DNA from 2 places in the Streptomyces chisholmiae genome. Region 1 is predicted to be linked to the other one. Evidence: riboswitches for the same ligand, from Rfam matches in the RefSeq annotation. Region 1 holds a riboswitch; the other holds the start of a gene.
The links. A riboswitch is a leader RNA that binds a small molecule or an ion and turns the genes downstream of it on or off. The one in region 1 is predicted to bind cobalamin.

Region 1 (4,984 bases):
CGGCCCGCAGCGTCAGGTCCACCTCCCGGACCGCGACCTTACGGCCGTAGGCGACGCTGACCCGCTCGGCGGTCAGCGCGGCCGGCGCGCCGGCCCGGTGGGCCGCCGCCGGTTGCCGGCCGGCCAGCCGGCGGCGCAGCGCCGGCGCGTGCCGGCGGGCGTCGCGCACCGAGAGCGGCAGCGGCCGCCAGCCGGCGACCCGCCCCAACTCCACGACGGGTGGCGCCACTTCCATCTCCGGCAGCAGCTCGCCCGGGGCGCCGTCCCGGACCGTGCCGTCGCCCGGCAGGTAGAGCAGCCGGTCGGCGTACTGGAGCACCCGCTCCATCCGGTGCTCGGCGATCACCACGGTGGTGCCCAGGTCGTGCACCAGCCGCAGCACGGCGGCCAGCACCTCCTCGGCGGCCGTCGGGTCGAGCGCCGAGGTCGGCTCGTCCAACACCAGCACCTGCGGGTGGGTGGTGAACACCGCGCCGATCGCGACCCGTTGCTGCTGTCCACCGGAGAGGGTGCGCAGCGCCCGGTGCCGCAGCTCGGCGATGCCCAGCAGGTCGAGGGTCTCCTCGACCCGCTTCCGCATCACCTCGGGAGCGATGGCCAACTGCTCCATCGCGTAGGCGAGTTCCTCCTCCACCGTGTCGGTGACGAAGCCGGCCAGCGGGTCCTGGCCGACCACTCCCACCAGGTGCGCGAACTCCTGCGGCGGGCGCTGGTCGGTGGCCTGCCCGGCCACCGTGACCCGGCCGGCCAGCCGGCCGCCGGTGAACCGGGGCACCAGCCCGTTGACCGCGCCGAGCAGCGTTGACTTGCCCACCCCGGTCCGGCCGGCCACCAGGCACAACTCGCCCTCGGCCAGGTGCAGTCCGACGTCCCGCAGGGTGGGCTCCGGCGCGTCCGGGTAGTGGACGGTCACCGCCTCGAAGTCGATCACTCAGCTCACCTCGGCGGGCGGTGGGGGCGGCGTGAGGTAGCCGGGCAGCAGCCCGAGCAGCACCGCCAGCAGGGGCAGCGGCGCCACCTCCGGCCAACTCAGCGGCGTCAGCGACGGGTAGATGTCGGTCGGATCGATCCTGGTGGCCAGGTGCATCACCGCGGCGGCGGCCAACCCGCTGCCCACGGTGAGTAGTTCGGCGCCGCGCCAGCGGTCGGGCCGGTACCCGGTGCGGCGCACCCGGCGCCCGCCGGCGGCCAGCCCGAGCACCGCGACGGCCAGCCCGGCCAGCAGCAGCGGCAGCCCGAGCGCCGGCGGCGCCGAGCCGTCCAACAGCCCGTACAGCCCGGCGCAGACCCCGAGCAGGCCGCCGATCACCAGCGTGCCGACCAGCGCCCGCCGGCCGCCGGCCAGCGCGCCGGTCCGGCCGTAGCCGCGCGAGGCCATCGCGGCGGCCAGCGCCAACGACCGGCTGAGCGCGTCCTCAAGGACCGGGATCAGGATGCCGCGCACCGCCTGCCGGCCCTTGCCGGCCGCGCCGCGCAGCCGCCGGGCCCGGCGCACCCGGCCGACGCTCTCCACCAGCTGCGGCGCCACGCTGAGCGCCACCACGACGGAGGTGCCGATCTCGTGCAGCGCGCCCGGCAGGGTCTTCAGCAGCCGCTTGGGGTTGGCCAGCGCGTTCGCCGCGCCCACGCAGATCACCATGGCCGCCAGGCGCAGCCCGTCATACGCCCCACCGAGCACCTCCTCGGCGGCCACCGGCCCCAACAGCCGGATGCCGGCCGCCGCTTCGGGCAGCGGGATCTCCGGCAGGGTGAGCAGCACCGTCTCGCCGCCCCCGCCGCCGAAGACGATCCGGAAGAGGACCCGCAGAGCGACGATCACCGCGCCGAAGACCAGGTACATCCGGAAGGACAGAGCCCAGGGCGCGTCCCCGCGGCGACGCGCCACCACCAGCCCGGCGACCGCGATCAGGCAGGCCAGCAGCAGCGGGTTGGTGGTGCGGCTGGCGACCACGGCCAGGCAGAGCGCCCACAGCCACCAGGCGCCCGGGTGCAGCGCCCGGGGCAGCGGCCGGGCGAGCCGCCCGGCCGCGAGCCCGACGCCCGTCACCGGTCATCGGTCGGTCGCTCGTCGGCGTCGGCCGTGCCGGCCGGGCCCGCCGCGGCGCGGCGCCGCCGCCAGGCGGTGAGGCCGCCGGCGCCGAGCAGCACGGCCAGCAGGCCGAACGTCGCCAGGGTGCCGGTGGACGGGCCGCCGGAGTCGTCCCTGGCGGCCTGCTCCCGGGCGAACTCCTCGTCGCTGCCCGACCACTCGGCCGCCTCGGTGGGCTGGGGCGCCGCCCCGACCTCGGTGCCGTCCTCGGCCGCCGGGTCCTCGTCGGCGTCCTCGGTGGGCTCGTCGGTCGGTTCGTCGCCCGGCTCGGCGTTCTCCTCGGCGCCGTCCGGCTCCGGCGCCTCCTGGTCCCGCTCCGGCGCCCGGCCCCCGTCGCCGTCCGCGCCGCCTGAGCCGTCCGCGCCGCCCGAGCCGGAGCCGCCGGTGGCCGCGCCGCCGGAGCCGCCGGCACTCCCGGCGCCGCCGCCGTCCGAGCCGCCGCCGGAGCCCCCCGCACCCCCCGAGCCGCCGGAGCCCGAGCCGCCGCTGGCCGAGCCGCCGCCCGAGCCACCGGAGTCGGCCCCGCCCGAGCCGCCGTCGGCCGGCCGCTGGGCGGCGACGCCGGGCGGCGGGGCCGAGCCCTCGTCCGCGTCCAGCGAGAACGACCAGCCCTCGAAGGTGCCCTCGGCCGGCGTGCGGTAGGTCGCGCCGCGCTGGCTGTAGGTCCAGTTCTCGCCGTTGTCCGCGTGCCAGTACGACCAGTAGGCGGTGGCCGGCGGGGTGTCCACGCAGGGCTCGGAGTCGGCGCCGGGGCGGCCGTTGATCCGGCAGACGAAGGAGTCGCCCCAGCGGTTGGTGCCGGTCACCTCGAAGCCGGCGTTGCGCAGCGCGGCCAGCCCGTCCGCCTGTGGCCCCGGGGCGCAGCGCACCACCCGGCCGCCGCCCAGCTCGCGGAAGTCCACCACCACGGTCACCCCGGACGCGTCCGGGCAGTGGCCGGGCGTCCCGGCGGCCGGCCTGGCCGGCGCGGGCGCCGCCGCCGAAGCGGCCCCGACGGGGCCCAACAGGGCGGCGAGCAGAGTCAGCAGCGCGCCGAGCGCGGCGGCGCCGGCGGAACGGCGTGCCATCGGGGACCTGACCTTTCCCAGGTCCGACGCGTGACCCCCGACGCGTCCGGCGCGGGCACGAAAAACCCCGGCGCACGCGTGACGCGAGCGGCGGGGGCCGGCCAGCCGGGGCTGTGGGCTCCACGCTGCGAACCATGACAGTGAGAAGCGAAACCACGCGAACGGCCGGGTGTTCCGACTCGCGGCGCCCCTGGGGGGAACGCCGCTCACGGTTGCAGGTCAGCGCCGGATTCGCACCGGACTTCCCCCGCACCAGACGCGCTGAGTTGTCCATCCGTCCTTGACGGAATCTTTTCAAGAGTAGAGAAAACCCGCCCATATGACCAGTCAGGGCGCACCTGTTCGACGGCCCAGGGTGACGGAAGCGGCCCGGCGCGCCTCCCCCGTGAGGGAGCGCACCGGGCCGAACGCGCCCCGCCGGCCCGCCGGTTACCCGGCGCCGGCCGCCGCGAACGTCACCCGGTGCAGCTGCCCGGGCAGGTCGTTGACCACGTACAGCTCGCCGTCCACGGTCTCCCCGAACGCGGTCACCTGGGTCGGGAACTCCCCGATCACCGCGGACTGGTAGTCGCCCGAACCGTCCGCGCGCAGCGCCCACGCGCTGCTGGAGCAGTAGTCGGTGGCCACATAGGTGCCCGCCGCCAGGTCGGCGAACTCGGCGCCCCGGTAGACGTGCCCGCCGATCACCGCGCAGCCCTCGGTCGAGGTGGCGTAGGTGAAGACCGGGTCGGTCAGCGTGGCGCCCTCCCGGCACTGGCCCGGGTCGAACTCGGCCAACCCCTCCCGGCAGGCCCAGCCGAGGTTGGCCCCGCCGCCGTCCGCCGCCAGGTGGTTGACCTCCTCCCAGGCGCCCTGGCCGACATCGCCGATCCACAGCGAGCCGTCGGCCTGGTCGAAGGAGAACCGCCACGGGTTGCGCAGCCCGTAGGCCCAGATCTCGCCGCGCGCCCCGGCCTCGTCGACGAACGGGTTGTCCGCCGGCACGCAGTAGGCGAGTTCACCGCAGGACTGGCTGACGTCCAGCCGCAGGACGCTGCCGGCCAGGGTGTCCAGGCGCTGCCCGTTGCCGTCCGGGTCGCCCGCGCCGCCGCCGTCGCCCAGGCCCCAGTAGAGGTACCCGTCGGGGCCGAACGCCAGCTGGCCGCCGTTGTGGTTGGTCTGCGGGTGCGGCTCGGACAGCAGCACCTCCAGGTCGCCGGCGGCCAGGTCGTAGCGGGCCAGCGTCACGTCGCCGTCCGGCAGGGCGGTGTAGGCGACGTACAGCAGCTGGCTGGTGGCGAAGTCCGGGGCGGCCTCGATGCCGAGCAGGCCACGCTCGTTGCCGGCGCCGGTCACCACGTCGGTGAGGTCGGCCAGCGGCTCGTCGGCCAGGCCGGTCGCCGGGTCGTGGACCCGGATCGTGCCGCGCTTCTCGGTGATGAACAGCCGGTCGCTGCCGTCGTCCGGCGCGGTGATCGCGGTGGGCCTGGCCAGGCCCGTCGCCACCTGCTCGGTGGCCAGCGTCAGCTGCTCCAGCGGCACCGCGGCCGGCCGGGCGGTCTCCTCCTCGGCGGCGCCGGCCGACCAGGCGAGCCCGCCCAGCGGGACGGCGGCGGCCAGCACGGCGGCGGCCAACAGCCGGCCGGTGCGGCGGCGGGTGGGGGGTGTCGGATCGGCTCCTCGGGGGTGACGGCGTGGCATGGCGACTCCAGGAGTGTGGGGGACATCCTCGGGGGTGGGGCCACGTGCTGCCGGCGCTACCGGCCGGGGACCCGGGGTGGGCACCCCGCCGCGGCCGGGGTGGACGCTACCCGTTCGCCACCCCGCGCACCAGAGCGTGAACGTCCCC
Region 2 (4,984 bases), on a different contig from region 1:
CGGGGATGTGCTCCATCACCTCGGAGACGATCAGCGCGTCGAAGCTGTCGTCGGGGAACGGCAGCGCCAGCGCGTCGCCCTCGACGGCGATGGCCGAGGCGCCGGCCGGGGCTTCGCCCGCCTCCCGCATCGCGGCCAACCAGCCGGCGACCTCGCGCACTTCGGCGCCGTCGCGGTCCAACGCCACCACCCGGGCGCCGCGTCGGTAGCACTCGAAGGCGTGCCGGCCGGCGCCGCAGCCCAGGTCCAGGACGCGGTCGCCGGGGGCGAGCGGGAAGCGGGAGAAGTCCACGGTCAGCACGTGGTCAGCCCTTTCTGTGGTCGGTCGGCACGGCACGGGGCGGCCCGGGGCGGTCGGTCGCTGGGGGGCGTTGAGGGAGCGGTCGGGCGGGAGGAACTGGGTGGTCGGGTGGGAGGAACTGGGTGGTCGGGCGGGAGGAACGCAGCGGTCGGCGGCGGGGGTTGGCCCCGTCGGGCTGGCGGGGCGGCGGGCGCGGGTGGTCAACGGACGGTGCGTGGCGCTGAGTTGCGGGACGGCGCGGACGTGGGTCGGTTCGACGGGCGGCGGGTGGTGCGGGACGGGGCGGCGACGGGTGGGCGACGGAGGGGGTCAGCGGGGCGCGGGGGCGCCCCGGGTGCGGCCGGGGCGCTGCGCGGCGATGGCCGCCCGGTAGTGGTCCGCGGTGGCCCGCGCCGTGTGCTGCCAGGTGAAGCGGCCCAGCACCCGCGCCAGCGCGGCGGCGGCCAGCCGTTCGCGCAGCGGGGCGTCGTCCAGCAGCCGGCCGAGCGCGGCGGCCAGCGCCTCGGCGTCGCCCGGCGGCACCGCCAGGCAGGCCTCCCCGTCGGGGCCGGTGACCTCGGGGATGGCGCCGCCGGTGGTGGCCACCAGCGGGGTGCCGGCGGCCATCGCCTCGGCGGCCGGCAGACAGAACCCCTCGTACAGGGAGGGCACGCAGGCGAGTTGGGCGCCGCGCACCAGGTCGGCCAGCTCGGCGTCGCTGATGCCCTTGACGAACTCCACCGCCCGGCCCAGCCCGAAGCGTTCCAGGGCCTCGTGCACCGGCCCGGTGGTGGGCCGGTTGCCGACCACCACGAGGTGGGTGTCGGGGCGTTCGGTGCGCAGCTTGGCGAGCGCCTCGACGAGGTGGACCAGCCCCTTGAGCGGGGCGTCGGCGCTTGAGGTGGTGACGATCCGACCCGGCACCCTGGGCACCGCCGGGTCGGGGTGGAAGACCCGGGTGTCCGCGCCGATCGGCACCACCGCGACGCGGGCCTCGGCCACCCCGAAGTCCTCGACGATCTCCCGTCGTGAGGAGCTGGAGACGGTGAGCACGTGCGGCAGCCGGCGGGCCACCCGGCCCTGCATCCGGGTGAAGCCGTACCAGCGGCGCACCGCGTACCGGCGGCGCCAGCCCTCGGCGGCGGCCAACTCCAGCCGGCGGTCCACGGTGATGGGGTGGTGGATGGTGGTGACCAGCGGCAGGCCGAGCCGCCGGCTGCCCAACAGGCCGTAGCCCAGTGTCTGGTTGTCGTGCACCACGTCGAACTCGTGGCGGCGCGCGGCGAGTTCGCGGCGGGCGCGGAGGGAGAAGGTGAGTGGTTCCGGGAAGCCGCCGGTCCACATGGTGCCGACCTCCAGCAGGTCGATCCAGTCCCGGTACTCGCCGCGCCTCGGGGTGCGGAACGGGTCGGGCTGCCGGTAGAGGTCCAGGCTGGGCAGCCGGCGCAGGGTCACCCCCGGCTCCGGGTCCAGCTCGGGGTAGGGCTGGGCGCCGATCACCTCGACCTGGTGGCCCAGCGCGGCCAGCTCCCGGGAGAGGTGGCGGACATAGACCCCCTGACCGCCGCAGAACGGGTTCCCCTTGTAGCTGAGCAGCGCGATCCTGATCGGGCGATCCGCCCCGGCCTCCGCCGCCACACCCGCTCCCTCGGTCGTTCCGCACTGTCCTCACGCGCCGGCGCGTGCCGGCGCGTGCGTACCTACTCGCGGGTACGCACCCTACTCGCCCGTCGACGGGGGGAATTGCGGCGGGTGGGGCGATTATCACCCTGGCCGGGGGCGGACACCAGGCTGCCCCCCGGTCCGCGGCGCAGGGCGGCGCGGCGGGCGGGGCCCGGCCGGCGGGGGCGAGGACCGGCCAGGGCCGGCGGCCGGGGAAGCCCGGTCGTTCCCCGGCCGGCGCCCCGCCGGTGCCCTGGGCCGCGGGGTCAGCGCCGGCCGACGGTGGCCGAATCCAGGCCGTTAGAGTGACCCCCATCAGTTCACTCACGAGCGGGGGAAGCCGGTGCGAATCCGGCGCTGACCCGCAGCCGTGATCGCGACGCCCGTGGGCGCCCGCGTGAGCCGGAACGCCCGCCCGTGAAAGGCACTGGCTTCGGTCGCCGCCCGGCGACCGGCACCGTCGAGGAGTACGGCGTCGCGCCCGGTGCCGCTTGGCGCTGCGCGCGCCATGGCGGTCAACGCGCCGGCGGCCGGCACAGCGAAAGGCTTCCGCGTGTTCTTCCCCCGTAGCTCGGTCAGGGGCGCGCCGCACGGCGCGGCGCCCGACGCCGCCGACGCGCGCGCCCGGGCGCGGCGCCCGGCGTTCGCGCTGCCGACGGCCGTCGCGCTCGGCGCGCTGGCCGTCGGCGTGGCGGCGGCGCCGGCCGCGGTCGCCGACGAGACGGCACCGGTGCCGGCCGAGGCCCCCGACGGCCTCTTCGGCGACGCCGACCCGCAGTACGACGGCGTGTGGCGGCAGTCCTACGCGCTGCTGGCCCAGCACGCCGTGGGCCACGACACGGCGCCGGAGGCCGTCGACTGGCTGGTCCAGCAGCAGTGCGCGGACGGCTCGTTCCTCCCCTTCCGGGCCGACCCGGCCGAGCCCTGCGCCGACGTGACCGCGGCCGACTCCAACGCCACCGCGCTGGCCGTCCAGGCGCTCGCCGCCGTGGGCGGGCACCAGGACACGGTGGACGCCGGGGTGTCCTGGCTGGCCGGGGTGCAGAACGAGGACGGCGGCTGGGGCTTCAACCCGGGCGCCGCCAGCGACGCGAACTCCACCGCCGTGGTGGTCGGCGCCCTCGTGGCGACCGGCGCCGACCCGGCCGAGACCCGGCGGGACGGCAACTCGCCGTACAGCGCGCTCGGCACCCTGCAACTCGGCTGCGACGCGGCGGAGGACGAGCGCGGCGCCTTCGCCTGGCAGCCGGACCCGGAGTCGGGCGAGCTGTTCGCCAGCGACATGGCCACCGTGGACGCGGTGCTCGCCGCCTACGGCAGCGGGCTGCTGGTGGACCCGGAGACGCCACAGGCGCCGGTGACCCCGCTGGACTGCGCCGGCTCGACGGACGAGGGCGAGAGCACGGACGAGGGTGAGGGTGAGGAGGGCCGGGACGGCGCGGCCGACGGCACCGCCGCCCCCGACGAGGAGCCGAGCCCGCAGGCCCGGGCCGGGTCGGCCGGCGCCGCCCAGCTGGTCGAGGTGCTGGCGGACGGTGACGACCACCTGGTCTCCACGCCCCCGGGCGGGGAGCCGCAGCCCGACTTCGCCAGCACGGCGCGGTCGGTGCTGGCGCTGGCGGCCGGCGGTCACCGGGAGGAGGCCGAGGCGCCGCTGGAGTGGCTGCGCGCGCACCACACCGAGTGGGCCGACTACGCCCAGAACCCGACGGCGCTGGGCCTGCTGGTGCTGGCGGCGCACGCGACCGGCGGTTCGGCCGAGGACTTCGGCGGCACCGACCTGGTGGCCCAGCTCGGCCAGTTGGGCCCGGCGGCGGCCGACCAGAACGGCGCGGGCGAGGACGCCTCGGACGACGGCGGATCGAGCCCGGTGCCGTGGATCATCGGCGGCGGTCTGGTGATCGGCATCGGCATCGGCGCCCTGCTGAGCTTCCGCCGCCGTCCGGAGACGGACGCGGAGACGGGCCAGGAGGCGGACACCGACACCGACGCGGGCCCGGCGGACGGGCCGGCGGACGGCGCGGCGGCGGCCGGCGGCGAAGCGGCCGGGAACGGGGCCGCCGGTGGCACGGCGACGGCCGGCGGGGCCGCCGAGGCGGCGGACGCCGACGGTGACGCCGGGGCCGGCGGCGGGGCCGGGGCAGGCGATGGCGCCGACGCCGACGTTAGGACGGCGGCCGGCGAGGCAACCAGCGGCAAGGGCGCGGCCGATCAGACGACCGACGCCGAGGACGGGCGCGGCACGGACGCGGCCGGCCGGGAGGCCGGCGAGCGGCGGCCTGACCAGCCGTGAGTGACGGTCGGGCAGCCTCGACGGGTGGGGGCAGGACCGCCGGCCCCCACCCGCCCCACCGGCGCGCGGGCGCACCCGCGCGCCGGCTCGCACGCCTGCTGGTGGCGGGTCTGGCCGCGCTGCTGGTGGCCGCCCCGGCGGCGGTCGCCGCCGACACGACGGCCTACCGCTACTGGTCGTTCTGGACCTGGGACGCGGCCGAGGCCGGCTGGGTCTACGCGGCGGAGGGTCCCGGCACCGCCCGGCCCGCCGACGGGGCCCTCGTCGGCTTCCGGTTCGGCGTGGGCGCGGAGGCCGACGACCGGCGACAGCCGCGCGGTGACGCCGGGTTCGCCGACATCTGTGGCGCGGCGCCGGACGGGCCGAGCGTGGCGCTGGTGCTCGACTTCGGCACCGCCGCGGACGCGCCGGCCGGCGCCGAGCCGCCCGAACCGCGCGCGGAGTGCCTGCCGCTGCCGGACCGGGCGACGGTCGCCGAACTGCTGGCCGAGGCGGCGCCCCCGTTGCGCTACGACCAGGCGGGGCTGCTGTGCGGCATCGCCGGCTACCCGGAGCGGGGCTGCGGCGACGAGGTCGGCGACGGCGCCGACCAGGCCGCCGAGGGTGACGAGGCCGGCGGGGGCGGCTCGGCCACGGTGCCGCTGCTGGTCGGGGCGGCCGGGATCGGGCTGCTCGGGCTGGCCGGCTGGGCCCGCGCCCGGCGCCGTGCCGACTGAACCGGCCGGCGCCCGCCCGGCTCGCGGCCGGCT

Region 2: another riboswitch for cobalamin. It lies ahead of RM844_RS10635 (prenyltransferase/squalene oxidase repeat-containing protein); the one in region 1 lies ahead of RM844_RS09215 (hypothetical protein).

Annotation. Positions count from the first base shown of each region.
Region 1 covers NZ_JAVREO010000004.1:398,385-403,368, forward strand. Annotated here, with positions in the region: gene RM844_RS09205 (ABC transporter ATP-binding protein) at 1-931, opposite strand, end outside; gene RM844_RS09210 (CbiQ family ECF transporter T component) at 932-2,047, opposite strand; gene RM844_RS09215 (hypothetical protein) at 2,044-3,156, opposite strand; cobalamin riboswitch at 3,304-3,465, opposite strand; gene RM844_RS09220 (PQQ-dependent sugar dehydrogenase) at 3,586-4,836, opposite strand.
Region 2 covers NZ_JAVREO010000005.1:230,841-235,824, forward strand. Annotated here, with positions in the region: gene RM844_RS10625 (class I SAM-dependent methyltransferase) at 1-301, opposite strand, end outside; gene RM844_RS10630 (glycosyltransferase family 4 protein) at 611-1,918, opposite strand; cobalamin riboswitch at 2,242-2,375, shown strand; gene RM844_RS10635 (prenyltransferase/squalene oxidase repeat-containing protein) at 2,496-4,235, shown strand; gene RM844_RS10640 (SCO2322 family protein) at 4,337-4,951, shown strand; gene RM844_RS10645 (energy-coupling factor transporter transmembrane component T) at 4,941-4,984, shown strand, end outside.